DNA from 2 places in the Pseudomonas sp. MF7453 genome. Region 1 is predicted to be linked to the other one. Evidence: predicted binding sites of a transcription regulator. Region 1 holds the regulator's gene; the other holds the start of a gene.
The links. The regulator sigma-54, encoded in region 1, starts transcription at its own class of promoters, with help from an activator protein. The targets are predictions, from matches to a motif close to ANTGGCATNNANNTTGCTNT.
Positions count from the first base shown of each region.

Region 2: flgB (flagellar basal body rod protein FlgB) is a predicted target of sigma-54. The motif match lies at 6,143-6,162, and genes of this name have one in related genera.

Region 1 is NZ_JAEKCN010000008.1:70,229-82,286, forward strand. It holds gene JFT63_RS14165 (KpsF/GutQ family sugar-phosphate isomerase) at 1-357, shown strand, start outside; gene JFT63_RS14170 (KdsC family phosphatase) at 358-882, shown strand; gene lptC (LPS export ABC transporter periplasmic protein LptC) at 891-1,463, shown strand; gene lptA (lipopolysaccharide transport periplasmic protein LptA) at 1,450-1,983, shown strand; gene lptB (LPS export ABC transporter ATP-binding protein) at 1,983-2,708, shown strand; gene JFT63_RS14190 (RNA polymerase factor sigma-54) at 2,893-4,386, shown strand; gene hpf (ribosome hibernation-promoting factor, HPF/YfiA family) at 4,462-4,767, shown strand; gene ptsN (PTS IIA-like nitrogen regulatory protein PtsN) at 4,778-5,242, shown strand; gene rapZ (RNase adapter RapZ) at 5,245-6,102, shown strand; gene JFT63_RS14210 (HPr family phosphocarrier protein) at 6,119-6,391, shown strand; gene JFT63_RS14215 (ZIP family metal transporter) at 6,513-7,406, opposite strand; gene JFT63_RS14220 (superoxide dismutase) at 7,439-8,050, opposite strand; gene JFT63_RS14225 (hypothetical protein) at 8,052-8,480, opposite strand; gene JFT63_RS14230 (class II fumarate hydratase) at 8,508-9,884, opposite strand; gene JFT63_RS14235 (hypothetical protein) at 9,877-10,272, opposite strand; gene pmbA (metalloprotease PmbA) at 10,421-11,767, opposite strand; gene yjgA (ribosome biogenesis factor YjgA) at 11,876-12,058, shown strand, end outside.
Region 2 is NZ_JAEKCN010000010.1:642-12,699, reverse strand. It holds gene JFT63_RS16540 (ribonucleoside-diphosphate reductase subunit alpha) at 11-2,905, shown strand; gene flgE (flagellar hook protein FlgE) at 3,162-4,478, opposite strand; gene flgD (flagellar hook assembly protein FlgD) at 4,510-5,229, opposite strand; gene flgC (flagellar basal body rod protein FlgC) at 5,246-5,689, opposite strand; gene flgB (flagellar basal body rod protein FlgB) at 5,693-6,100, opposite strand; gene cheR (protein-glutamate O-methyltransferase CheR) at 6,415-7,242, opposite strand; gene JFT63_RS16510 (chemotaxis protein CheV) at 7,285-8,217, opposite strand; gene flgA (flagellar basal body P-ring formation chaperone FlgA) at 8,292-9,047, shown strand; gene flgM (flagellar biosynthesis anti-sigma factor FlgM) at 9,190-9,513, shown strand; gene JFT63_RS16495 (flagella synthesis protein FlgN) at 9,562-10,032, shown strand; gene JFT63_RS16490 (flagellar brake protein) at 10,129-10,878, shown strand; gene JFT63_RS16485 (MFS transporter) at 10,937-12,058, opposite strand, start outside.

The DNA.
Region 1 (12,058 bases):
TCGGGTGCCGAACTGCCAAGCGTTCCACGCGGCACCCTGCTCAGGGATGCGCTGATGGAAATGACCCGCAAGGGCCTGGGCATGACGGCAATCCTGGAAGCTGACGGGCGCCTGGCCGGGATATTCACCGACGGTGATCTGCGCCGCACACTGGACCGCACCATCGATATTCACACCGCGACCATCGACGCGGTGATGACACCCCACGGCAAGACCGCCCGCGCTGAAATGCTCGCGGCTGAAGCGCTGAAAATCATGGAAGACCACCGGATCGGTGCGCTGATCGTCGTCGATAACGATGATCGACCGATCGGAGCCCTAAACCTTGGCGACTTGCTGCGCGCAGGAGTGATGTAAATGACCAGCGATCTGTTGCAACGCGGTAAAAATATCAAGCTGGCGATTTTCGACGTTGACGGCGTACTGACCGACGGCCGCCTGTACTTTCTCGAAGACGGCAGCGAATTCAAGACATTCAATACGCTCGATGGCCAGGGCATCAAGATGCTGATGGCGGCGGGCGTGCAAACGGCGATTATCAGCGGTCGAAAGACGCCGGTTGTGGAACGCCGCGCACAAAACCTCGGAATTGCTCACCTGTATCAGGGCCGCGAGGATAAACTGGTGGTACTGGACGAGCTTCTTGGCCAACTCAACCTAAGCTATGAACAAGTCGCCTATCTGGGTGACGACCTGCCCGACCTGCCGGTGATTCGCCGGGTGGGCCTGGGCATGGCGGTCGCGAATGCCGCGGCGTTTGTGCGCGAACACGCCCATGGCATCACCACCGCCCGTGGCGGCGAAGGTGCTGCCCGCGAGTTCTGCGAGTTGATCCTGCGTGCCCAGGGCAGCCTTGAAGCAGCCCACGCCGCCTACCTATAGAGCGTTATATGCTGAGCAAAAAGATTCGCAACTTCCTGCTGTTCGGGGTCATTGCCGCGCTGTTCCTGGCGGTGGGCTACTGGAATATCAGCCCGGAGCGCTTTCTCGACAAGCCTGTTGCGCAGGTTGACGAAGGTGTTATCGACTATTACGCCACCAACGCCTACAGCATTCAGTTCCTGCCGGACGGCAAGGTGCAGTATGAAATGACGTCGGACAAGGTCGAGCACTTGAAGGCCTCTGAAGTCAGCCTGCTGACCAATCCGGACCTGAACCTGTATCGCGGCACCGAATTTCCATGGCATGTCACCAGCAAGCGTGGCGAGGTCAACCCGGACGGTACCGAAGTTGAACTGATCGACTCGGTTCGCGTCGCACGTACAGACGCGCAGAACCGCGACACCATCATTACCAGCAGTCGCATGACCGTATTCCCACAGAAGCAATATGCGCAGACCGAGCAAGACGTTAGAATCGACGGCGCTGGCGGTGTATCGACTGGCAAGGGAATGAAAGCGTATTTGAAAGAAAGCAGGATACACCTGCTATCGAACGTAAGAGGACAGTATGAGGCTCGTTAAAACTCTCCCTATTTTGCTCGGTCTGGGCGCAGCACTGGGAAGCGTGAGCGCCTGGGCTCTGCCGAACGATAGCCAGCAACCGATCCACATCTCGGCTGACGATGCGCAGCTCGATGACAAGCAAGGTGTAGCCACCTACACCGGCGGTGTGATCATTACCCAGGGCTCGATGAAGATTACCGGTAATACGGTGACCCTGACGCGCACCCAGGCCGGCGATATCGATGTCGTAACCTCAGTGGGCAACCTGGCTTACTTCGAACAGAAGCAAAAGGCAGAAGATCCAGGCCCGATGAAAGGCTACGGCAAGACCATTCAATACCATGCCCAGCAGAATCGCATCGTCCTGATCGACCAGGCCAAAGTGCTCAGCGCCGACGGCAACTCGACCGAAGGCGAGAAAATCGTCTACAACACCAAGACCCAGGTCGCTCAGGCCGGTCGCGCCAATGGCAACAAGGTCACCGCACCTCGTCCACGCATCGACATGGTTATCCAGCCGAAGAAGAAGGCCGAGTAATGGCGACCCTGAAAGCCCAGCACCTGGCCAAGGCCTATAAAAGCCGTCAGGTGGTACGTGATGTCAGCCTGTCGATCGACAGCGGCCAGATCGTCGGTTTGCTCGGCCCCAACGGTGCCGGCAAGACCACCTGCTTCTATATGATTGTCGGGCTGGTCCAGGCCGATCAGGGTCGCGTATTGATCGACGACCTGGACGTCAGCCACCAGCCCATGCACGGTCGTGCACGCGCCGGTATCGGCTATCTTCCCCAGGAAGCATCGATCTTCCGCAAACTGTCGGTGGCCGACAACATCATGGCGATCCTCGAGACCCGCAAGGAACTCGACCGCGACGGCCGCCGCAAAGAGCTGGAAAGCCTGTTGCAGGAGTTCCACATCAACCACATTCGCGACAACCTCGGCATGAGCTTGTCCGGTGGTGAGCGCCGCCGCGTGGAAATCGCCCGCGCCCTGGCCACCGCACCGAAGTTCATCCTGCTGGATGAACCGTTTGCCGGTGTTGACCCGATTTCGGTGGGCGATATCAAGCAGATCATTCACCACCTCAAGGCCAAGGGCATTGGTGTGCTGATCACCGACCACAACGTCCGTGAGACGCTGGATATCTGTGAAACCGCCTATATCGTCAACGATGGCCAGTTGATTGCTGAAGGCGACGCCGAGACCATCCTGGCCAATGAGCTGGTCAAGGAAGTTTACCTGGGTCACGAGTTCCGCCTGTAGACGAAGTGATATCGCGCCTTTTGCCGGAGCGCGCAGGAGTCAATAGAAACCTTGGTTTTTTTATTGTTACCGCGCTCTAGGCAAAGGCCCTGATATCAGGCATATAATTTGCTTATGTTTGGCGCTCACGCGCCCTGTCGTGGATGGCGCATTGCGCCGGCGAATAAGGTGTTAAGCCCCTGCCATGAAACCATCGCTAGTCCTGAGAATGGGCCAGCAGCTGACGATGACACCGCAGCTGCAACAGGCCATCCGCCTGCTCCAATTGTCGACCCTGGACCTGCAGCAGGAAATCCAGGAGGCCCTGGAGTCCAATCCGATGCTCGAACGCCAGGAAGAAGGCGACGACTTCGACAATGCCGACCCGCTGGCCGACAACATCGAGCAAAAACCCAACCCCGACGTGCAGGAACCCTCCTACCAGGAAACCGCCCCTACAGTGGACAACCTGGAAGAAGGCGAATGGAACGAACGCATTCCCAACGAGCTTCCCGTGGATACCGCATGGGAAGACGTGTACCAGACCAGCGCAAGCAGCCTGCCGAGCAATGATGATGACGAGTGGGACTTCACCACCCGCACTTCGGCCGGCGAGAGCCTGCAGAGCCACTTGCTGTGGCAACTCAACCTGGCGCCGATGTCGGACACTGATCGCCTGATCGCGGTTACGCTGATCGATTGCATCAATAACCAGGGTTACCTGGACGAAACCCTCGACGAGATCCTCGAAGCCTTCGACCCGGAGCTGGACATCGAGCTGGACGAGATTGAAGCCGTCCTGCACCGCATCCAGCAATTCGAGCCCGCCGGCATCGGCGCCCGCACGCTCAGTGAGTGCCTCTTGCTGCAACTGCGCCAACTGCCGGCCAAGACGCCCTGGCTCACAGAGGCCCAGCGCCTGGTCAGCGACTACATCGATCTGCTGGGCAGCCGCGACTACAGCCAGTTGATGCGCCGCATGAAGCTCAAGGAAGACGACTTGCGCCAGGTCATTGAGCTGGTGCAGAGCCTCAACCCGCGCCCGGGCTCGCAGATTGAATCCAGCGAAGCCGAATACGTGGTTCCCGACGTGATCGTGCGCAAGGACAACGAGCGCTGGCTGGTGGAGTTGAACCAGGAGTCGGTGCCACGCCTGCGGGTCAACCCGCAATATGCAGGCTTTGTGCGCCGCGCCGATACCAGCGCCGACAACACCTTCATGCGCAACCAGTTGCAGGAAGCGCGGTGGTTCATCAAGAGCCTGCAAAGCCGCAACGAAACCCTGATGAAAGTCGCTACCCAAATTGTCGAGCACCAGCGCGGCTTCCTGGAATACGGCGACGAAGCCATGAAGCCTTTGGTGTTGCACGATATCGCCGAAGCAGTCGGCATGCATGAATCGACGATTTCACGGGTGACCACGCAAAAGTTCATGCATACCCCGCGCGGTATTTATGAGCTGAAATACTTTTTTTCCAGCCACGTCAGCACCTCCGAAGGCGGCGAATGCTCGTCCACGGCGATCCGCGCGATCATCAAAAAACTGGTTGCCGCGGAAAATCAGAAAAAGCCGTTGAGTGACAGCAAGATCGCTGGTTTACTGGAGGCACAAGGCATTCAGGTCGCCCGTCGAACCGTCGCCAAGTACCGCGAGTCTCTTGGTATCGCGCCTTCCAGCGAGCGCAAGCGGTTGATGTGACAGGCGGGCCACAGCGTTCCAGTGGCGGGTATTCCCACCCGCCGCTTTATGCACTGGCAACGAAGGAGAAGCTGTATGCAAGTCAACATCAGTGGACACCATGTAGAAGTCACTCCTCCACTGCGCGACTATGTCGAGCAGAAGCTGAGGAAACTTGAAGGCCATTTCGACAAGATCACCAACGTGCAGGTCATCATGAAGGTCGACAAGCTTCAGCAGAAAATCGAAGCGACCCTCCAGATCCCCGGTGGCGAAGTGGTTGCCAATGCAGAGCATGAAGACATGTATGCGTCGATTGACTTGCTCACCGACAAGCTCGACCGCCAACTCAAAAAGCATAAGGAAAAGAATCTGAGCCTGCTCCAAGGCACAGGTCGTTAACTCTCCCCCCATGATCCGACTTGAAACCATCCTGACCCCCGGCCGTTCCCTCGTGAACGTGCCGGGCGGCAGTAAAAAGCGCGCCCTCGAACAAATTGCCAACCTGATCAGCAGCCAAGTGCCTGAGCTGGAGATGCAAGATGTTTTCGAGGCTCTGATTGCCCGTGAAAAACTCGGCTCCACCGGTTTTGGCAACGGCATCGCCATTCCTCACTGCCGTCTCGAAGGCTGCGAGACCCCGGTCAGCGCCCTTCTGCACCTGGAAAAACCCATCGACTTCGACGCCATCGACGGTGCCCCGGTTGACCTGCTGTTCGTGCTGCTGGTCCCGCAAGCCGCCACCGATGCGCACCTGGAACTGCTTCGTCAGATAGCCAGTATGCTCGACCGCAAGGAAGTACGTGACAAGTTGCGCAGTGCCAGCAGCAGCGAGGCGCTGTATCAGGTCGTCCTGGATGAACAAAACGGGCAGTAATCATGCGTTTGATCATCGTCAGCGGCCGCTCCGGCTCAGGTAAAAGCACCGCCCTCAATGTGCTTGAGGACAACGGTTTCTATTGCATCGACAACCTGCCGGCGGGTCTGCTGCCGGAGTTGGCAGAACGCGCTCTTATCCACACCGAACTGGCGCAACCGCTGGTCGCTGTGTCGATCGACGCCCGCAACCTGCCCAGCCACCTCTCGCGGTTTCCAGAGCTGCTCGAAGAGGTGCGCGCCAAGCACATTCATTGCGATGTGCTGTACCTGGATGCCGATGAAGAAACCTTGCTCAAGCGTTTCTCCGAAACCCGTCGACGCCATCCGCTGAGCAGCGCCAACCGCTCCCTGGCCGAAGCCATTGAAGACGAGACCAAGCTGCTGGGGCCGATCATTGATCTGGCCGACTTGAAAATCAACACCACCAACCTGAACCTGTATCAGTTGCGCGATGCGATCAAGTTGCGCCTTTTGAACCAGCCCGAGCCGGGGACGGCGTTTTTGGTCGAGTCGTTTGGCTTCAAGCGTGGCATGCCGGTCGATGCCGACCTGGTGTTCGATGTGCGCTGCCTGCCCAATCCTTATTGGAAGCCGGAGTTGCGCGATCAATCCGGTCTGGATCAGCCCGTCGTCGACTATCTGGCGGCACAACCGGATGTGGAAGAGATGTTCCAGGATATCTCCAGCTACCTGCTGAAATGGTTGCCGCGTTTTGCCGCAAGCAATCGTGCGTACGTGACCATCGCCATCGGCTGCACAGGCGGCCACCACCGCTCGGTTTACCTGACTGAACGGCTGGGCCAGGTGCTGCAACAAACCCTCAAGAATGTCCAGGTTCGCCACCGCGACCTAAGCTGAAAGGAACACCTGCGCGATGCCCGCTCTGGAAATTGAAATCATCAACAAGCTGGGCCTGCACGCCCGGGCGTCGGCTAAATTCGTCGGCGTGGCCGGGCAGTTCCCCTGCCAGATCCGTGCTGGGCGCTCACCGGAGTCCATGGTCGATGGCAAGAGCATCATGGCGATGATGATGCTGGCGGCCGGCAAGGGCACCAGCATTCATCTGAGTACTGAAGGCGAGCAAGAGCAGGAAGCGATGGACGCATTGGTTGAGCTGATCAATAACAAATTCGATGAAGGTGAATAACCGCCGATGATGTAGGAGCGAGCTTGCTCGCGAAGAACGTCAACGATAATGCGGGCATTCTGGTTTCCTGCGGCGCGTGGGCATTCTTCGCGAGCAAGCTCGCTCCTACATAGGACGGGATTTATCCTAAAGCTGTATCCATCACCATCATCAGGCAAAATCCGATACATAACCCCAGGCTCGCTAGCTTTTCGTGGCCGTTTCGGCGCGACTCGGGGATCACTTCATGGGTCACTACCAACAACATTGCACCGGCGGCCAGCGCCAGTCCCAGGGGCAGCAACACCTCGGCCAGGCTCACCAGCCAGGCGCAAAGTACCGCAAATACCGGTTCAACCAATCCTGATGCGGCGCCAATCAAAAACGCTTTGACCCGCGACATTCCCGCCCCTGCCAGTACCAGCGCAATTACCAAGCCCTCGGGTACATCCTGCAACGCAATGCCCATGGCCAGACTGTCGGCATCCGCCATGCCTCCACCCGCGGAGACACCCACTGCCATACCTTCGGGAATGTTGTGCGCGATGATGGCAAACACAAAAAGCCAGATGCGCGGCGGGATCACCGGTTTATCCAGCGTCCCCACCAGCATCTCGGGGCTCGCACCGCAGACCTTGCGATCTACCAGATACAACCCGAATGCGCCCAGCATGATACCGAAGCTGATCAGCCCACCCGCGCCCCACGGCGAAATCCCCAGGCCTTCGGCCGCGGCAATACCCGGCACGACCAACGAAAAGGCCGTCGCCGCCAGCATCACGCCCGCGCCGAAGCCCAGCAAGGTATCGCTCAACGCCGCCGGCATCCGCCGGATCACCAGCACCGGCACCGCGCCCAGTGCAGTGCCAAGCGCGCAAATGGCACCGCCCTGCAAAGCGCGCAGGATGCGCGGCTCAAGGTCCAACCAGGCCAGCCCATGGGCCACCAGCAATGCAGTCCCTGCCAATAACAGCAGTGAGCCGAACGCATAACGGAACATTCGTACGCTGCTGATCGCCAGTGTTTCAGTGCCCATAGTCGCCCTTAGATCTTGTTTTGGAGTGAATGTCAGGCCAAGGCGGCCTGGTAGCGGGCAGCAACTTCCGGCCAGTTGATAACGCTGTAGAACGCATTGATGTATTCAGGGCGACGGTTCTGGTACCGCAAGTAATAGGCGTGTTCCCACACGTCCAGACCGAGGATGGGCGTATTGCCGTTCATCAGCGGGCTGTCCTGGTTGCCGCTGCTTTCCACGACCAGGGTGTCTTGCGGGGTCACGCTCAACCAGGCCCAACCACTGCCGAAACGGGTCAACGCGGCCTTGGTGAATGCCTCCTTGAAACGGTCGAAACCGCCCAATTGCTCATCGATCGCCTTGCCCAGCGCGCCTTCGGGTTTACCGCCTCCTGTAGGCGACATGACCGCCCAGAACAACGAGTGGTTTGCGTGGCCGCCTCCCTGATTGACCACGGCAGCGCGCAATTTCTCCGGTAATTTCTGTACGCTGGAAATCAGCTTCTCCACTGGCCATCCGGCGAATTCGGTGCCTTCCACCGCAGCATTCAGGTTATTGATGTAGGTCTGGTGATGCTTGGTGTAGTGAATCTCCATGGTTTGCGCATCGATATGCGGCTCAAGGGCGTCATAGGCGTAAGGCAGGGCCGGCAGGGTGTAAGTCATATCAATGGGCTCCATAGTGAGACGAGGGCGACTGCGGCGCAGCATCGCCCAGCAACCGGTGGGTGCGGGGGTACTCGCCGTGATCGCTGATGAAATTCAACAGCTCGACGTAGGTTTTGCTGCTCTGGCGCAACGCTGCCTCGCGCAACCTCGGGTTGAGCCGCGGGTCTTGCAGGGTCTGCAACAAACGCTGGTGAATGGCGCAGAGGTATTCCGCGCTTTCCTCGGGTTGATTCAGGCGCAAGTGCAGGTCTGCCAGGTTGTGATGGGAAATGACGCAGGCCGCCACTGCTTCGTCGGCATCCGCCCAGCGTTCAAACAATACCTGAGCCAGGGCCAGGGCTTGCAGATAGGCCTCGCGAGCATCCACCAACTCGCCCGCCATAAAGCAGCGATTGGCCCGTTCGATCGTACGTTTCCAGTGCTCCATGGTGAGCCTCCAAAGCAGGGTCGTTAGTTACACGCCGCCAGCCGTGAGCTTTTCGGGGTCCAGCAGGACTTCCAGTTGGCTGCGCGGCAGGTCGGTGTGCTCAAGGGCGACATCGATGACCGGACGGCCTTGCTGGTAAGCCTGCTTGGCAATTTCAGCGGCCTTCTGGTAACCAATGATCGGGTTAAGGGCGGTGACCAGGATCGGGTTGCGCGACAGCGCTTCCTTGAGCTTGGCTTGGTTGACCTTGAAGCTGGCAATGGCCTTGTCCGCCAGCAAACGACTGGAGTTGGCGAGCAATTCAAGGCTGCTGAGCAGGTTCTGGGCGATGATCGGCAGCATCACATTCAGTTCGAAGTTGCCCGACTGACCGGCCACTGTGATGACAGCGTCATTGCCGATAACCTGCGCGGCCACCATCGCCGTGGCTTCGGGTATCACGGGGTTGACCTTGCCCGGCATGATCGACGAGCCAGGCTGCAAGCCCTCCAGCTCGATTTCACCGAGACCGGCGAGTGGGCCGGAGTTCATCCAGCGCAGATCATTGGCGATCTTCATCAGTGACACCGCAGTGGCTTTCAACTGGCCGGAAACTGCGACGGCAGTGTCCTGAGAGCCAATCAGCGCAAACAGGTTCTTGCCTGGCGTGAACTCGACCCCGGTCAAACGGCTCAGTTGCTGACTGAAACGCCCGGCAAATTCAGGATGCGCGTTGATCCCGGTGCCCACCGCAGTGCCGCCCTGGGCCAGTGCCTGCAAGGCCGGAAGCAGGTCCTGCAGGTGGCCGATATTGGCCTTGAGCTGTTGCGCCCAGCCATTGAGCACCTGGCTCATGCGTACCGGCATGGCGTCCATCAAGTGGGTGCGACCGGTCTTGATGAACGGATGCACCTCTTCGGCCTTCTGCTCGATCACTTGCACCAGGTGCAGCAGGGCCGGCAGCGTTTGCTCATGCAGTACCAGGGCGGCGCTGACGTGAATGGTGGTGGGAATAATGTCGTTGCTGCTTTGGCCGCAGTTGACGTGATCATTGGGGTTGACCGCCTCGCCGAGCAAACGGCTGGCAAGGGTCGCAATCACTTCGTTGGCGTTCATATTGGAGCTGGTGCCAGAACCGGTCTGGAAGATATCCACCGGGAAGTGCTGCATGTAATCACCTTCCAGCAAGCCTTGGGCGGCGTCGACAATGGCCTTGCCCTGCCCTTCGCTGATCTGCTTGAGGTCGACGTTGACCTTGGCCGCAGCCGTCTTGGCCAGGATCAGGGCGCGGATGAATTGCGCCGGCATACGCTGATGACTGATCGGGAAGTTGTTCACCGCACGCTGGGTTTGCGCGCCATATAACGCGTCTTGCGGCACATGCAGTTCGCCCATGCTGTCGCGTTCGATACGGGTGTTACTCATCATTAGATCCTTGCACCAAGTCAGAAACGGAAATCGAAGGCAGTAATTCGCAGGTCGCCAATTGCCAGGCAAAGGTCTGCCAGCGCTTGAGGCGGCAGGCACAGTGGGAGAGTTTTTCCAGGTCGCGCAGCGGGCGCCACGCCTGGTCCAGGCACATCGAGCGCCAATGCCAGGGCAGTGCGATATCGCTGGCGGTGTCGATCAGCAGGCGAAATGACGTTTCGGCGATCGTCCACGGATGGGTCGCGGTGCAACAGGCCAGGTATCGACCTTCATTGAGGTAATGTTCGATCAGGCGAGGTTCATTGGGATCCAGGCCACAGCGGATCTGGCGGCTCATCCAGCGCCAGCTTTCCAGGTACGGATCCTCATGCAGGACAGAACTCATGATCCACACTCACTCGGTAATGATATTTATTATTAAATGATATTGAGAATCAAAACAAGCGTGACCGATTAAAACCTCCGTGCCATGAGCAATAAAAAAGGCGCGCCATCCTTGGGATGGCGCGCCTTTTTGTTGAGTCCGGTAGAGGTTAGCTGCCGGCGACCGTCATCCGCTCGATCAGCACAGACCCCGTGCGGATATTGCTGCGCAGTTCCAGATCATTACCCACAGCGACGATCTGCTTGAACATGTCGCGCATGTTGCCGGCGATCGTCACTTCCTGGACGGCGAATTGAATTTCACCATTTTCCACCCAGAAACCTGCCGCGCCCCGTGAGTAATCGCCGGTGACCATATTCAGGCCCTGGCCCATCAGCTCAGTCACCAGCAAGCCGCGCCCCATGCGTCGCAGCAATGCAGCCTGGTCCTCATCGCCATGGGTTACAAACAGGTTATGCACGCCGCCGGAGTTGGCGGTACTCGGCAGGCCAAGCTTGCGACCGGCATAAGTGCCCAACACATAGGAGACCAACTCACCGTTCTCGACAAACGGCTTGGCATAGGTCGCCAGGCCATCACCATCGAACGAAGAACTGCCCATCGCACGCATCAAATGCGGGCGCTCATCAATGGTCAGCCACTCAGGAAACAGTTTCTGGCCGATTGCGCCCTCAAGGAATGACGACTTGCGATACAGGTTGCCACCGGAAATCGCCCCCAGAAAGCTACCGAACAAACCACCGGCCAGCTCTGCAGAAAACAGCACCGGCACTTCACAGGTCGGCACCGGGCGTGCGCCCAGGCGGCTGGCGGCACGTTGGGCAGCCCGTTGGCCAATGCTGACGGGGTCCGCCAACAAATCACCCTGGCGGTTCACGTCGTACCAGTAATCACGCTGCATCTGGCCGTTGGCTTCGGCGATCATCACGCAACTGAGGCTGTGACGCGTGGACGCATAGCCGCCGATAAAACCATGGCTGTTGCCGTACACACGACAGCCCTGGTGGGTGCTCAGCGTAGTGCCGTCAGCATTCTTGATCCGAGGGTCGGTATCAAAGGCCGCCGCCTCGCAGATCAGCGCTTGTTCAATGGCTTGCTCCGGGGTGATATCCCAGGCGTGAAACAGGTCGAAATCCTGCACGTCCCTGGCCATCAACGCCTTGTCGGCCAGCCCCGAGCTTTCATCTTCGGAGGTGTGCTTGGCGATCGCCAACGCAGCGGCGACGGTCTCGCGAATCGCTTCCGGGCCGCTGGCCGAAGTGCTGGCCGAGCCTTTGCGCTGTCCTGCGTATAAGGTAATGCCAAACCCCTGGTCGCGGTTGAACTCGACGGTTTCCACTTCCCGCTGACGCACCGAAGTCGACAGCCCCTGCTCCAGCGACACCGCCACTTCACAGGCACTGGCCCCCTGGCGCTTGGCCTCGGCGAGGATCTGCTCGACTTGTTCCTGCAGTGCCGGTAACGCTTGCGGACCGACGCTTTGGGCTGCACTCATGGTTTTCTCCACTCAAATTCTGCTTTCGGTTAAGGCCATCGAGCGACCGGGCCGGACAAGCGGCCCCCGACTGGTTATCATGGCGGCGTTTCTTTGCGGACTGCCACCATGGTTGATTCTTACGACGACTCCCTCGATGGGGAGAAAAGCAAAACCCAGGTCAAACGCGAGCTGCATGCTCTGGTTGACCTCGGCGAGCGCCTTACAACGCTCAAAAAAGATTTGATTGCCAAACTGCCATTGACCGACGAAATGCGCCGGGCCCTGGCGGATGCGCCCAAGCACACCGCG
Region 2 (12,058 bases), on a different contig from region 1:
ACAACCCCCCATGCAAACCGACACAACTCGCGAGAACCCGCAAGGCTCCGTGCCGCAGGCCGCTGATTCGAATCTGGATCTGTCCGCCACTGCACCTGGCCAACTGCGTGTGATCAAGCGTAACGGCACTGTCGTTCCTTATACCGATGACAAAATCACCGTCGCTATCACCAAAGCGTTTCTTGCAGTTGAAGGCGGCACCGCTGCTGCTTCGTCGCGCATCCACGACACCGTTGCCCGCCTGACCGAACAGGTCACCGCGACCTTCAAGCGTCGCATGCCTTCGGGCGGCACCATCCATATCGAAGAAATCCAGGACCAGGTTGAACTGGCCCTGATGCGTGCCGGCGAGCAGAAAGTGGCCCGCGACTACGTGATCTACCGCGATTCGCGCGCCAAGGAGCGTGCCGTACGCTCCCCGGCCGAAGAAGCTGCCGTACAAGCGCACCCGTCGATCCGCATCACCCTGGCTGACGGCAGCTTTGCCCCGTTGGACCTGGGCCGCCTGAACACCATCATCACCGAGGCCTGCGAAGGTCTGGAAGAAGTCGATGGTGACCTGATCCAGCGCGAAACCCTGAAGAACCTGTACGACGGCGTGGCCCTGACCGACGTCAACACCGCGCTGGTGATGACCGCCCGTACCCTGGTTGAACGCGAGCCGAACTACTCGTTCGTGACCGCGCGCCTGCTGATGGACACCCTGCGCGCCGAAGGCCTGGGTTTCCTGAAAGTCGCCGACAGCGCCACCCACCACGAGATGGCTGACCTGTACGCCAAAGCCCTGCCGGCCTATATCGCCAAGGGTATCGAATTCGAATTGCTGAACCCGATCCTGGCCACCTTCGACCTGGAAAAACTCGGCAAGGCGATCAACCACGAGCGCGACCAGCAGTTCACCTACCTGGGTCTGCAAACCCTGTACGACCGTTACTTCATCCACAAGGACGGCATCCGCTTCGAACTGCCGCAAGTGTTCTTCATGCGCGTGGCCATGGGCCTGGCGATCGAAGAGAAGAACAAGGAAGACCGTGCGATCGAGTTCTACAACCTGCTGTCGTCCTTCGACTACATGTCGTCGACTCCGACCCTGTTCAACGCAGGTACCCTGCGTCCACAGCTGTCGAGCTGCTACCTGACCACCGTGCCGGATGACCTGTCGGGCATCTACCACGCGATCCACGACAACGCCATGTTGTCCAAATTCGCCGGTGGCCTGGGCAACGACTGGACCCCGGTGCGTGCACTGGGTTCGTACATCAAGGGCACCAACGGCAAGTCCCAGGGCGTTGTACCGTTCCTGAAAGTGGTGAACGACACCGCCGTCGCCGTGAACCAGGGTGGCAAGCGCAAAGGCGCTGTATGTGCCTACCTGGAAACCTGGCACATGGACATTGAAGAGTTCATCGAGCTGCGCAAGAACACCGGTGATGACCGTCGTCGTACCCACGACATGAACACCGCCAACTGGATCCCGGACCTGTTCATGAAGCGCGTCTTCGATGACGGCAAGTGGACCCTGTTCTCGCCATCCGAAGTGCCGGACCTGCACGACCTGACCGGCAAGGCCTTCGAAGAGCGCTACGAGTACTACGAAGCCCTCACCGAGTACCCAGGCAAGGTCAAGCTGTTCAAGACCATCCAGGCCAAAGACCTGTGGCGCAAAATGCTGTCCATGCTGTTCGAAACCGGCCACCCATGGTTGACCTTCAAGGACCCATGCAACCTGCGCAGCCCGCAGCAGCACGTGGGCGTGGTCCACAGCTCGAACCTGTGCACCGAAATCACCTTGAACACCAACAAGGACGAGATCGCCGTTTGCAACCTGGGCTCGATCAACCTGCCGAACCACATCGTCAACGGCAAGCTGGACACCGTAAAGCTTGCACGCACCGTCAACACCGCCGTACGCATGCTCGATAACGTGATCGACATCAACTACTACTCGGTGCCACAGGCGCAGAACTCCAACTTCAAGCACCGTCCGGTTGGCCTGGGGATCATGGGCTTCCAGGACGCCTTGTACCTGCAGCACATTCCTTACGGTTCCGATGCAGCCGTCGAGTTCGCCGACAAGTCCATGGAAGCGGTCAGCTACTACGCGATCCAGGCTTCCTGCGACCTGGCCGACGAGCGCGGCGCCTACGAGACGTTCCAGGGTTCGCTGTGGTCCAAAGGCATCCTGCCGCTGGACTCGCAACAGATCCTGATCGAAGCCCGTGGCCAGAAGTACATCGACGTTGACCTCAACGAAACCCTGGACTGGGCACCGGTACGTGCCCGTGTGCAGAAAGGTATTCGTAACTCCAACATCATGGCCATCGCACCGACCGCCACCATCGCCAACATCACTGGCGTGTCGCAGTCGATCGAACCGACCTACCAGAACCTGTATGTGAAATCGAACCTGTCGGGCGAATTCACCGTGATCAACCCGTACCTGGTTCGCGACCTGAAAGCTCGCGGCCTGTGGGACTCGGTCATGATCAACGACCTGAAGTACTACGACGGTTCCGTACAGCAGATCGAACGCATCCCGCAAGAACTCAAAGAGCTCTACGCGACAGCCTTCGAAGTGGATACCAAGTGGATCGTTGACGCCGCCAGCCGTCGTCAGAAGTGGATCGACCAGGCTCAGTCACTGAACCTGTACATCGCCGGCGCTTCGGGCAAGAAGCTGGATGTGACCTACCGCATGGCTTGGTACCGTGGCCTGAAAACCACTTACTACCTCCGTGCCCTGGCCGCGACCAGCACCGAGAAGTCGACCATCAACACCGGTAAGCTGAACGCTGTTTCCAGCGGCAACCATGGTGATGATTCGGTTCTCGCTGCCCCGGCCGGTCCGGCGCCAGTGCCAAAAGCCTGCGCGATTGACGAGCCGGATTGCGAAGCTTGCCAATAAGCTGAACCTGCCCTGGGTTTAACCACCCAAGGCAGAAAAGCCCCCGATACACCTAGGGTGTATCGGGGGCTTTTTCTTGGGCGGGCATAAAGCCCCTGTTGCGCTGCTGCTCGATCAATAACTGATTGGCAGCATGAAGCAGATACAAATGTGGGAGGGGGCTTGCTCCCGATAGTGTGGTGTCAGTCAATGGCTACTTGGCTGATACACCGCTATCGGGGGCAAGCCCCCTCCCACATTTTGAAGCACTAACCTATCAGGTCATCTGGATGATGGTCTGCATGATGGTGCTTTGGGTGGAGATGGTTTTTGCGTTTGCCTGGTAGTTGCTCTGGGCCTTGATCAGGTCCACCAGCTCGTTGGTCAGGTTGACGTTGGAAGCTTCCAGGGAGGAGGCCTTGATCGAGCCCAGTGTGCCAGCTTGCGGCGCGTCGTAACCCGGCTGGCCCGATGCGAAGGTTTCTTTCCAGGTCGTACCGCCAGCTGGTTGCAGGCCCTGCTCGTTGTTGAAGCTGGCCAGGGAGATCTGGCCAATGGCCTTGCTCTGCTGGTTACTGAAGGTGGCGAACAGCACACCGCTGCCATCAATCTTCAGGCCGGTGATCTGGCCGGTGGCGTAACCATCGGTGACCGGCGGGTTACGGTAGCTGGCCGAGTTGTACTGGGTAATGTTGGCCATGTTGATGGCGATGCCATCCGCGTTCGCCGTAGCATCGTTGGCCTTCCACACGCCGTCAGTCACGGTGCCGGGTACCCAATCCTTGATGGTCAAGGTCGTGCCGGCCACGCCGCCGGTCATGATGCTCTTGAGATTACCGGCACCATCGAAGGCCAGCGTCGACGGCACTGGCGCTTTCACATCAGCACCGGTACCGGTAGGCGCGGAACCGTCAGGGTTGCGGCCGTCGATCAAGGTGTAGGACTGCCACTGGTTGGCATCGGTTTTCACCAGGTATTGCACCATCGGGTGGGCGTTACCCTGAGAGTCGTACAACGTGGTGCTGTACTGGGTGGTGAAGGTCTCGGTTTTGGTGGGATCGAACGGCTTCTTGGTCTGGTCGATCACCGGTTCCGAGGAGTTCAGGTTACTGGAGGAGTCCACCTTGGTGGACGCCTTCGGTGGCAGGTTCGACAGGTTCAGTTGCAGGTCAACCAGGCCACCCTTGGCGATCTTGCCGTTGTCATCGGCGGCATAACCCTGCAGACGCGAAGTGCCGGTGTTGTTGGTGATGTAGCCGTCCTTGTCCGCACGGAAAGCACCGCTGCGGGTGTACTCCAGCGAGCCGTCGCTGCCCTTCTGCACGAAGAAACCGCCGCCCTGGATCGCCATGTCGAGGATCCCGCCGCCACCGTTGACGTCGCCTTGGGTGAACTGCTGAGACACCGCCGCCAGGTTCACACCGTTGCCGATGGTGTTCTGGCCGGTACCCAGCTTGGAGGCTGCGTAAATATCAGCGAACTCCGCACGGGATGACTTGAAGCCAGTGGTCGCGACGTTGGCGATGTTGTTGCCGGTCACGTCCAGTTGTTTGTTGGCCGCATAGAGGCCGCTAAGGCCGATATTAAAAGACATGTTTCTCTCCCTCTGCCGTATTTAGCCGGCTCTATGTACCGATAGTCTGAATTTGCGACAGCTTGGCGCTGCCCATGCCGCCTGCAAGGTTGAGCAGCATTTCGCCGCCGGTCTTGCTCAAGGTCACGCTGGTGACCGTGGCCGGCAGCGAGGTGGCCAGGGCCACCGCGTCGCCTTTGTCGTTCTTGGTAGAGGCATTGAAGGTGTAGGTGCCGGCTGGAGCGACCTCACCCTTGTCGTTCTTGCCATCCCAGATAAAGCTCTGGCTGCCGGCACTTTGTGCGCCCATATCCACGGTGCGCACGACGTTGCCGTCCTTGTCGGTGATCTTGATGGAAACGTTACCCACCGCCGATGGCACCTCCACCGAACCGTTCATGCTCTTGCTGGTATCAACCATGGCTTTGTCGGTCTGGATAATGATCGACCGCCCCACCAGCGACGAAGCCTGCAACGCCTGCGAAGAGCTGAAGTTGCTGGAGATGTTATTCACCGAGTCGTTCAGGGTGTTGATGCCTTCCAGACTGCTGAACTGCGCAAGTTGGGCCACGAACGCGCCGTTGTCCTGAGGCGACAGCGGGTTCTGGTTTTTCAGCTGGGTCACCAGCAACTGCAGGAATGCGTCCTTGCCCAGCGCCTGGTTGCCAGTGGCCGCTTTGGAAACATTCGCTACATTGTTCGAAGCGTCCTTGACCTTGGAATTGAACAGGTCCTGGACTGCCGTGTTGTTTGACGTATCAACGATGGCCATTATTTGGCGCCCCTTATCACTGACCCAGGGTCAGGACCTTCTGCATCATGGTCTTGGCGGTGTTCATCATTTCCGCATTGGTCTGGAACGAGCGACTGGCAGAGATCATGTCTGCCATCTCTTCAACCACGTTGACGTTGGGGTAGTAGACATAACCCTTTTCGTTCGCGGCTGGATGGTTGGGCTCGTAACGGGCCTCCAGGTTGCTCTGGTCTTCGACCACACCCAGTACCTGCACGCCGGAGCCGGCTGCGTCCTGGTTCTGGAACAACGAATCGCCGCCGCCGGCCTGGCCACCCTGAAACATGGTGGCGAACACCGGGTGACGGGCACGGTAAGTCTGGTCAATGCTCGAAGAGACGGTCTCGGCGTTGGCGATGTTACTGGCGACGGTGTTCAAACGCGTGGTCTGCGCGCTCATGCCACTGCCGGCAATATTGAAAACACTGGACAGGGACATGGCTTATTCTCCACGCAGGGCTGACATCAGCCCTTTGAATTTGCTGTTGAGCAGGGTAAAGCTGGCCTGGAAGTTCACCGAGTTCTCGGCGTAGTTCGATTGCTCCAACTGCGCATCGACGGTGTTCTGGTCGATCGACGGCTGCATCGGCGTGCGATACAGCAACGACTCGTCACCCTTGCTCAAACCTTGCGCTTCGATATGACGGCTGTTGGTCATGTTCAAGGCGAAGGTGCCGTTCTTGGTCTTGTCCTGCTGTGCGGCGAGCACGGCAGAGAAGTCCAGGTCCCGAGCCTTGTAGTTCGGGGTATCGGCGTTGGCAATGTTATTGGCCAGGACTTCGGCACGCTGGGCGCGAAAGCCCAGGGCTTGTTCATGGATACCGAGCGCTTTATCGAAGCTGATGCTCATGGCGGAAACCTTTAGGCTGACCTGCTGTTCGTTAGCAGGGTTATAGCAAGGTGCGTGCCAGTCTTGCGGGAGCCCGTATATCAAGGGTTTCGAGGGGAGTTGCCGGTGACTATGCCAGAAAAGCGGCAAGCGATTTCCGCGTAGCGCCATTAAAGCGGCAATGGGACTTGCCGCTTTACGCCAGCTTGCCGAGAAAACAAATGTGGGAGCTGGCTTGCCTGCGATGGCGGAGTGCCTGCCGACCTATTCGTCGACTGACAAAACGCTATCGCGGGCAAGCCCGGCTCCCACAGTTTTACTGCATACACCCCAAGCTACTTGGCCTGGTAGATGATTCCTGGGCTGCATTGCACCATCTGGTAGTGATCCGGCAGACCGTTCAAGGCTTCGGAAGCACCGAGGAACAGGTAACCCCCGCGCTTGAGAGTGCCGTGGATGCGCAACAGGATGTCTTTCTTCACTTCGGCCGAGAAATAGATCAGCACGTTGCGGCAGAACACCATGTCGAACTTGCCCAGGCTGGCGTAGCTGTCGAGCAGGTTGAACGAGCGAAACTCGACGCGATTCTTGATCGGTGCCTTGATCGCCCAACGCCCTGCGCCTTTGGGGTCGAAATAACGCTGCAGGCGCTCCTGGGACAAACCGCGGCCCAGGGCCAGGCTGTCGTACTCACCGGTCTTGCAGTTGGTGAGCATGGTGCCGGACAAGTCGGTCGCGACAATTTGCGCGCCGGCTTTCAACTGGCCCATGTTGGTTCGCTCGAACTCGTCGATGGACATCGAGATCGAGTAGGGTTCCTGGCCCGAGGAACAGGCAGCCGACCAGATGCGCAGGCGCTGGCCCGGGCTGGCCTTGATGGCTTCCGGCAGCACTTTGTTCTTGAGCACTTCAAAGGGGTAGGTATCGCGAAACCACAGGGTTTCGTTGGTGGTCATTGCATCGACCACCATTTCCTTGAGCCCGCTGCGCGGCTGCCCCTGGATCCGCTGGACCAACTCACCCAGGGACTTGATGCCCTGCTGTTCCATCAGTTTGTTGAGACGGCTGGATACCAGGTACTGCTTGTTTTCACCGAGCAATATGCCACAGGCTTTTTCCAGGAAGACCCGGAACTGTTCGAAATCCAAATTACCCGTAGACAATGATGCCGCCTCTTAAATCGTGTGATCGCCGGGGGAAATCCCCTAGCCGTGATCTGCTGCCTTGATCCGGTCGACTACCCGGGATGCGAGGTCATCAGGACGGAATTTGGCCAGGAAGTCATCAGCACCGACCTTCTTGACCATTGCCTGATTGAATACCCCCGACAACGAAGTATGCAGGATGATATGCAGTTTTTGCATGCGTGGATCGTTACGTATCTCGGCCGTGAGCGTGTAGCCGTCCATTTCCGGCATCTCGATGTCAGAGATCATCATCAAGAATTCTTCTTCGGGCTTCTTGCCTTCGTCCACCAGCTTGCGCAGGTAATCCAGGGCCTGGCGACCATCATTGAGGGCCACCACGTCTACACCGACGGTCTGCAGGCAGCGTGTGACCTGCTTGCGCGCCACCGAGGAGTCATCCACGGTCAATACGCGCAGGGACACCGCCTTGTGCGCAGTCTCGGCATCCACCACACCCACAGAGATGGTTTCGGACGTCGGTGCCACTTCGGCGAGGATTTTCTCCACGTCGATGATTTCAACCAACTGGTTATCGACCCGTGTCACCGCCGTCAGGTAGTGATCGCGCCCCGTGCCCTTGGGAGGCGGATGGATCTCTTCCCAGTTCATATTGACGATCCGCTCCACCGAGCGCACCAGGAAACCCTGGGTCTTGGTGTTGTACTCGGTGATGATCACAAAGGGGTTCTCGCGGTCTTGCAAACCCGCCGAGCCCGTGGCCATCGCCAGGTCAAGAATGGGGATAGTCGCGCCTCGGATGTTGGCTACGCCGCACACCACCGGGCTGGACTTGGGCATGATCGTCAGCTTGGGGCATTGCAGCACTTCCCGCACTTTAAATACGTTGATGCCGTACAACTGCTTGCCATCCAGGCGGAAAAGCAACAACTCCAGGCGATTCTGCCCTACCAGCTGTGTGCGCTGGTTTACTGAATCCATTACACCTGCCATGCCCTGACTCCTAAATCCTGGGGGTACGACGCGTACCCAACACTAAACGGCACGAGCTTTGCTATTTATTAAACATGGATATTAAAACGACAGTTTCCCGACGCCCTAGCCACCGCAGGCTGCTCTGCGCCGTGATGGCGCTGCTTGCTTTGAGCCTTGGCGCTACCGCGCGCGCCGATAATGTCACGCTGCCTGATCTCCTTATCGGCGTCACCCAGGGCTTTCTTGAATTCACTGTAGAAGATTATCTGGCGACCACGCAGACCCCGGGACGTTATGAAATCCAGGTCAGCCAGTTGGACCCGCGCTTGCGCATGCCGATGTGCGACAAGGAATTGACAGCCACCCTGGAAAGCCCGGCCCAGCCCATCGGGCGCGTAACGGTAAAAGTTCGCTGTGAAGGCGCCTCACCGTGGACGGTATTCGTGCCGGCTCAGGTGAAATTGTTCCGCGATGTGGTAGTGGTCGCGCGGCCATTGAAACGCACCGGCATCATCGGCTACGAGGACGTGGCCCTGCGCGAGCGCGACATCAGCCTGATCAACCAGGGCTACCTGACTTCGGTGGATCAGGCTATCGGGCAGAGGCTCACCCGACCAATGGTTACCGACCAAGTTATTACCCTGGTTCACCTGGAACAGGCCGAAGTGATTCGCAAGGGTGATCAGGTGGTGATTTCGGCCAGCAGTGGCGGGCTGAATGTGAGGATGCCAGGCGAGGCACTGTCCAACGGCGGTATGAGCGAACAGATTCGCGTGAAGAACCTCAACTCCAATCGTGTGATCAAGGCGCGAGTTACGGCGCCGGGTCAGGTCGAAGTGGCTTTATAGATTACTGGAATCACAGGCCGGCTTTTCCTACACTGTGCGTTGGATGTCGTGCGGTACAGGTTTATTGTCAATCGAGCCTAAAGTTTGCCCGGGTATGGCCGAAAACATGGCAAGCGTCCAAATACCCAGAGGTTTTTTCACCATGGTCATTGATTTCAGTCGTTTAAATAACACCCAGGCCTTGCCGGGCAATACGCGCACCAACGGTGCCAAGGACAGCGTAGAAGCCAAGCCCCAGCCGCTGCCCGCCAAGGCAGAGCAGCCCAGCGCCAGCCAAAGCGGGGAATCGGTACACCTGAGCAATGAGGCTCAACAATTGCAGAAGGTCACTGACTCGCTGCGCGACCAGCCCGTTGTCAATAAAGCCCGCGTGGCCGAGTTGAAACAGGCCATCGCCGACGGTAGCTACAAAGTCGACAGCAACCGTGTAGCCAGCAAGCTGCTTAACTTCGAAGCCGAGCGCTAGGCAAAAGCCTGCGCTGGGCTTTTGGACGCTTAAAACCCAAGGCCAGCCATGCACCACGACGAACATCTGCTTCAACTGATCATTGATGATCTGGCGCCGACGCACCAGTTGCTTGAGCTGCTCAAGGAAGAATCCCTGGCCCTGTACGGCCGGGACATGCCTTTGCTCGAAGAAATACTGGCACGCAAGCAGTCGCTGATTGTGTTGCTCGAACAACACGGCAAGACGCGCAGCCAGATACTCATCAGCCTGGGCCTGCCTGCCGACCACGACGGCCTGGCACAACTGGCCAGCCACTCCTCAGTCGGCGATCGATTACTGGCCCAAAGCAAGGAACTCAATCAGTTGCTTACCCAGTGCCAGGAAGCCAACCTGCTCAACGGTCAATCTATCCAGCTTCAGCAAGCCACGACCGCCAACCAGTTGCGCATACTGCATGGCGGCGAGCCTCCGGCCCTGTACAACGCCCAAGGCTCTACCTCTCGCCTGGTCAAGCCAGGCACCCGCAGCCAAGCCTGACAACGGTTTACAGCGCGACCTATCCAAGGAGCGCTACATACTGGCAAAATGCCGGTTCTTGCGTGTAGTCGTACTTTGTCTGGAGATGGAAGAACCGTGTTTAACGCCCTTAATGCGGAAGATGCACCGCAGCCACCGAAGGTGCTCACCACGCCTCTGGAAGTCGCCAGCACATTACGGATGCTGCAAGAAAGCCATGATCCGCTGATCATCACTTTCCACGAACGCAGCCAGCGCTTCCAGAGCTATTTGGTAGATATTGACCGGGACAGCAAAACGCTGGCCCTGGATGAAATGATCCCCCGTGACGGTGAGCGCTACCTTGAGAATGGCGAACCCTTCCGTATCGAAGGCTTCCACGAGGGTGTACGGGTTGCCTGGGAAAGCAATGGCACGCTGAGCGTCAGCGAAAAAGATGGTCACCGCATCTATAGCGGCAGCATGCCCGACGAGGTGGTTTACCATCAGCGGCGCAATGCGTTTCGCGCTGCGCTGAAACTTGCGCAATTGGTAAATATCGAACTGGGCGGCGAGAAGCTCAAGGCACCGCTCAGCGGCAAGCTTCTGGACATTTCTGCCACTGGCTGCAAATTACGCTTTGAGGGTGACATCTCCGAGCGCCTGCAGTTGGGCCAGGTCTATGACCGCTTTATCGCCGCCCTGCCCTTTGGCAGTATGACCACCTCCGTCGAACTGCGTTACCTGCACTTCGAAGACAAGATCAACACGACCTTTGCTGGCGTGCGTTTTCACAACATGAGTGGTTTGGTACAGCGCCAGGTGGAACGCTTTGTCTACCAGCTACAGCGCGAGGCTCGGCGCTTCGATAAGGACGACGATCTTTAAGGTTTGATCGCTGAAATAAAAAACGGGCAGTTCCTGATAGGAACTGCCCGTTTTTATTTCAGGGACGCGCCCTGCTCAAGTCATGGGGATGTTCATCCGGATCTGCCGGCTCCTGCGGCTCATCACTGGCCGGCTCATCATTTATGGGCTCTGACTCGGGCTCCGGATCAGGGACAGCGACCTGCATCTGCTCCTGTACCACTTGCTCGTCCACCCGTGGATCGAGCGCTGCTACCAGCGGTGAACTGGACATGCTGTCGGGCATCGCCACGTGATGCAGCGGGGCGTCGTCGACCTGATGCAGGTTAGTCACGGCTTTGGGACGGATGCGCCATACCAGGATCAACGCGCACAAACTGAAAAACGCGTAGAGCATCTGGCTGCCGAACAGCTTCATCACCACACCCGCCAGCAATGGGCCAATACTGGCGCCTATACCGTAGGTCACCAGCAACATGGCCGTCAGCGAAACCCGACGATCACCTTCTACATGATCGTTGGAAAAAGCCACAGCCAACGGGTAAAGGCAGAACTGCACCAGCGAACAAAAGAAGCCCGCCACAAACAGCACTTCCAGCGGTACTTGAGTCATGATCGCCAGCGGCAATGCTGTTACTGCCAGGCACAACGCAAAGCAGCGAATCAATAGCGCACGGTCATAGCGGTCCGATAACCATCCCAGCGGCCACTGAACGACCAAGCCGGCAAAAATGCAGCTACCCATGAACAAGCCGACTTGTTCAGTCGTCAGCCCCTGCTGAGACGCGTAGAGCGGCGCCAAACCGTAAAACGACCCCACGATCAACCCCGCGCCCAGCACCGTACTGAGAGACTGTGGTACGCGCTTTATAAAGAAGCGGGGCTCCATCGGAGCGGGGTGCAGGGGCGCGGGGTGAATGCGTCGGGTCATGGCCACCGGCACCAGGCACAAGGCAAAACACAGCGCGACCAACATCAGCAGTTCAAGCCCAAGATGGGGATGCATTACGAGGATCAACTGCCCCAGCACCAGCCCGAGGTAGGACGCGATCATGTAGCCGCTGAACACCACGCCACGCTGCTTGGCATCTGCTTGCTCATTGAGCCAGCTTTCGATGACCATGTACTGGCACATCATTCCCAGGCCAACGATTATCCGTAACACGATCCAGGCGGGTAACCAGTCAACCAAACCGTGACC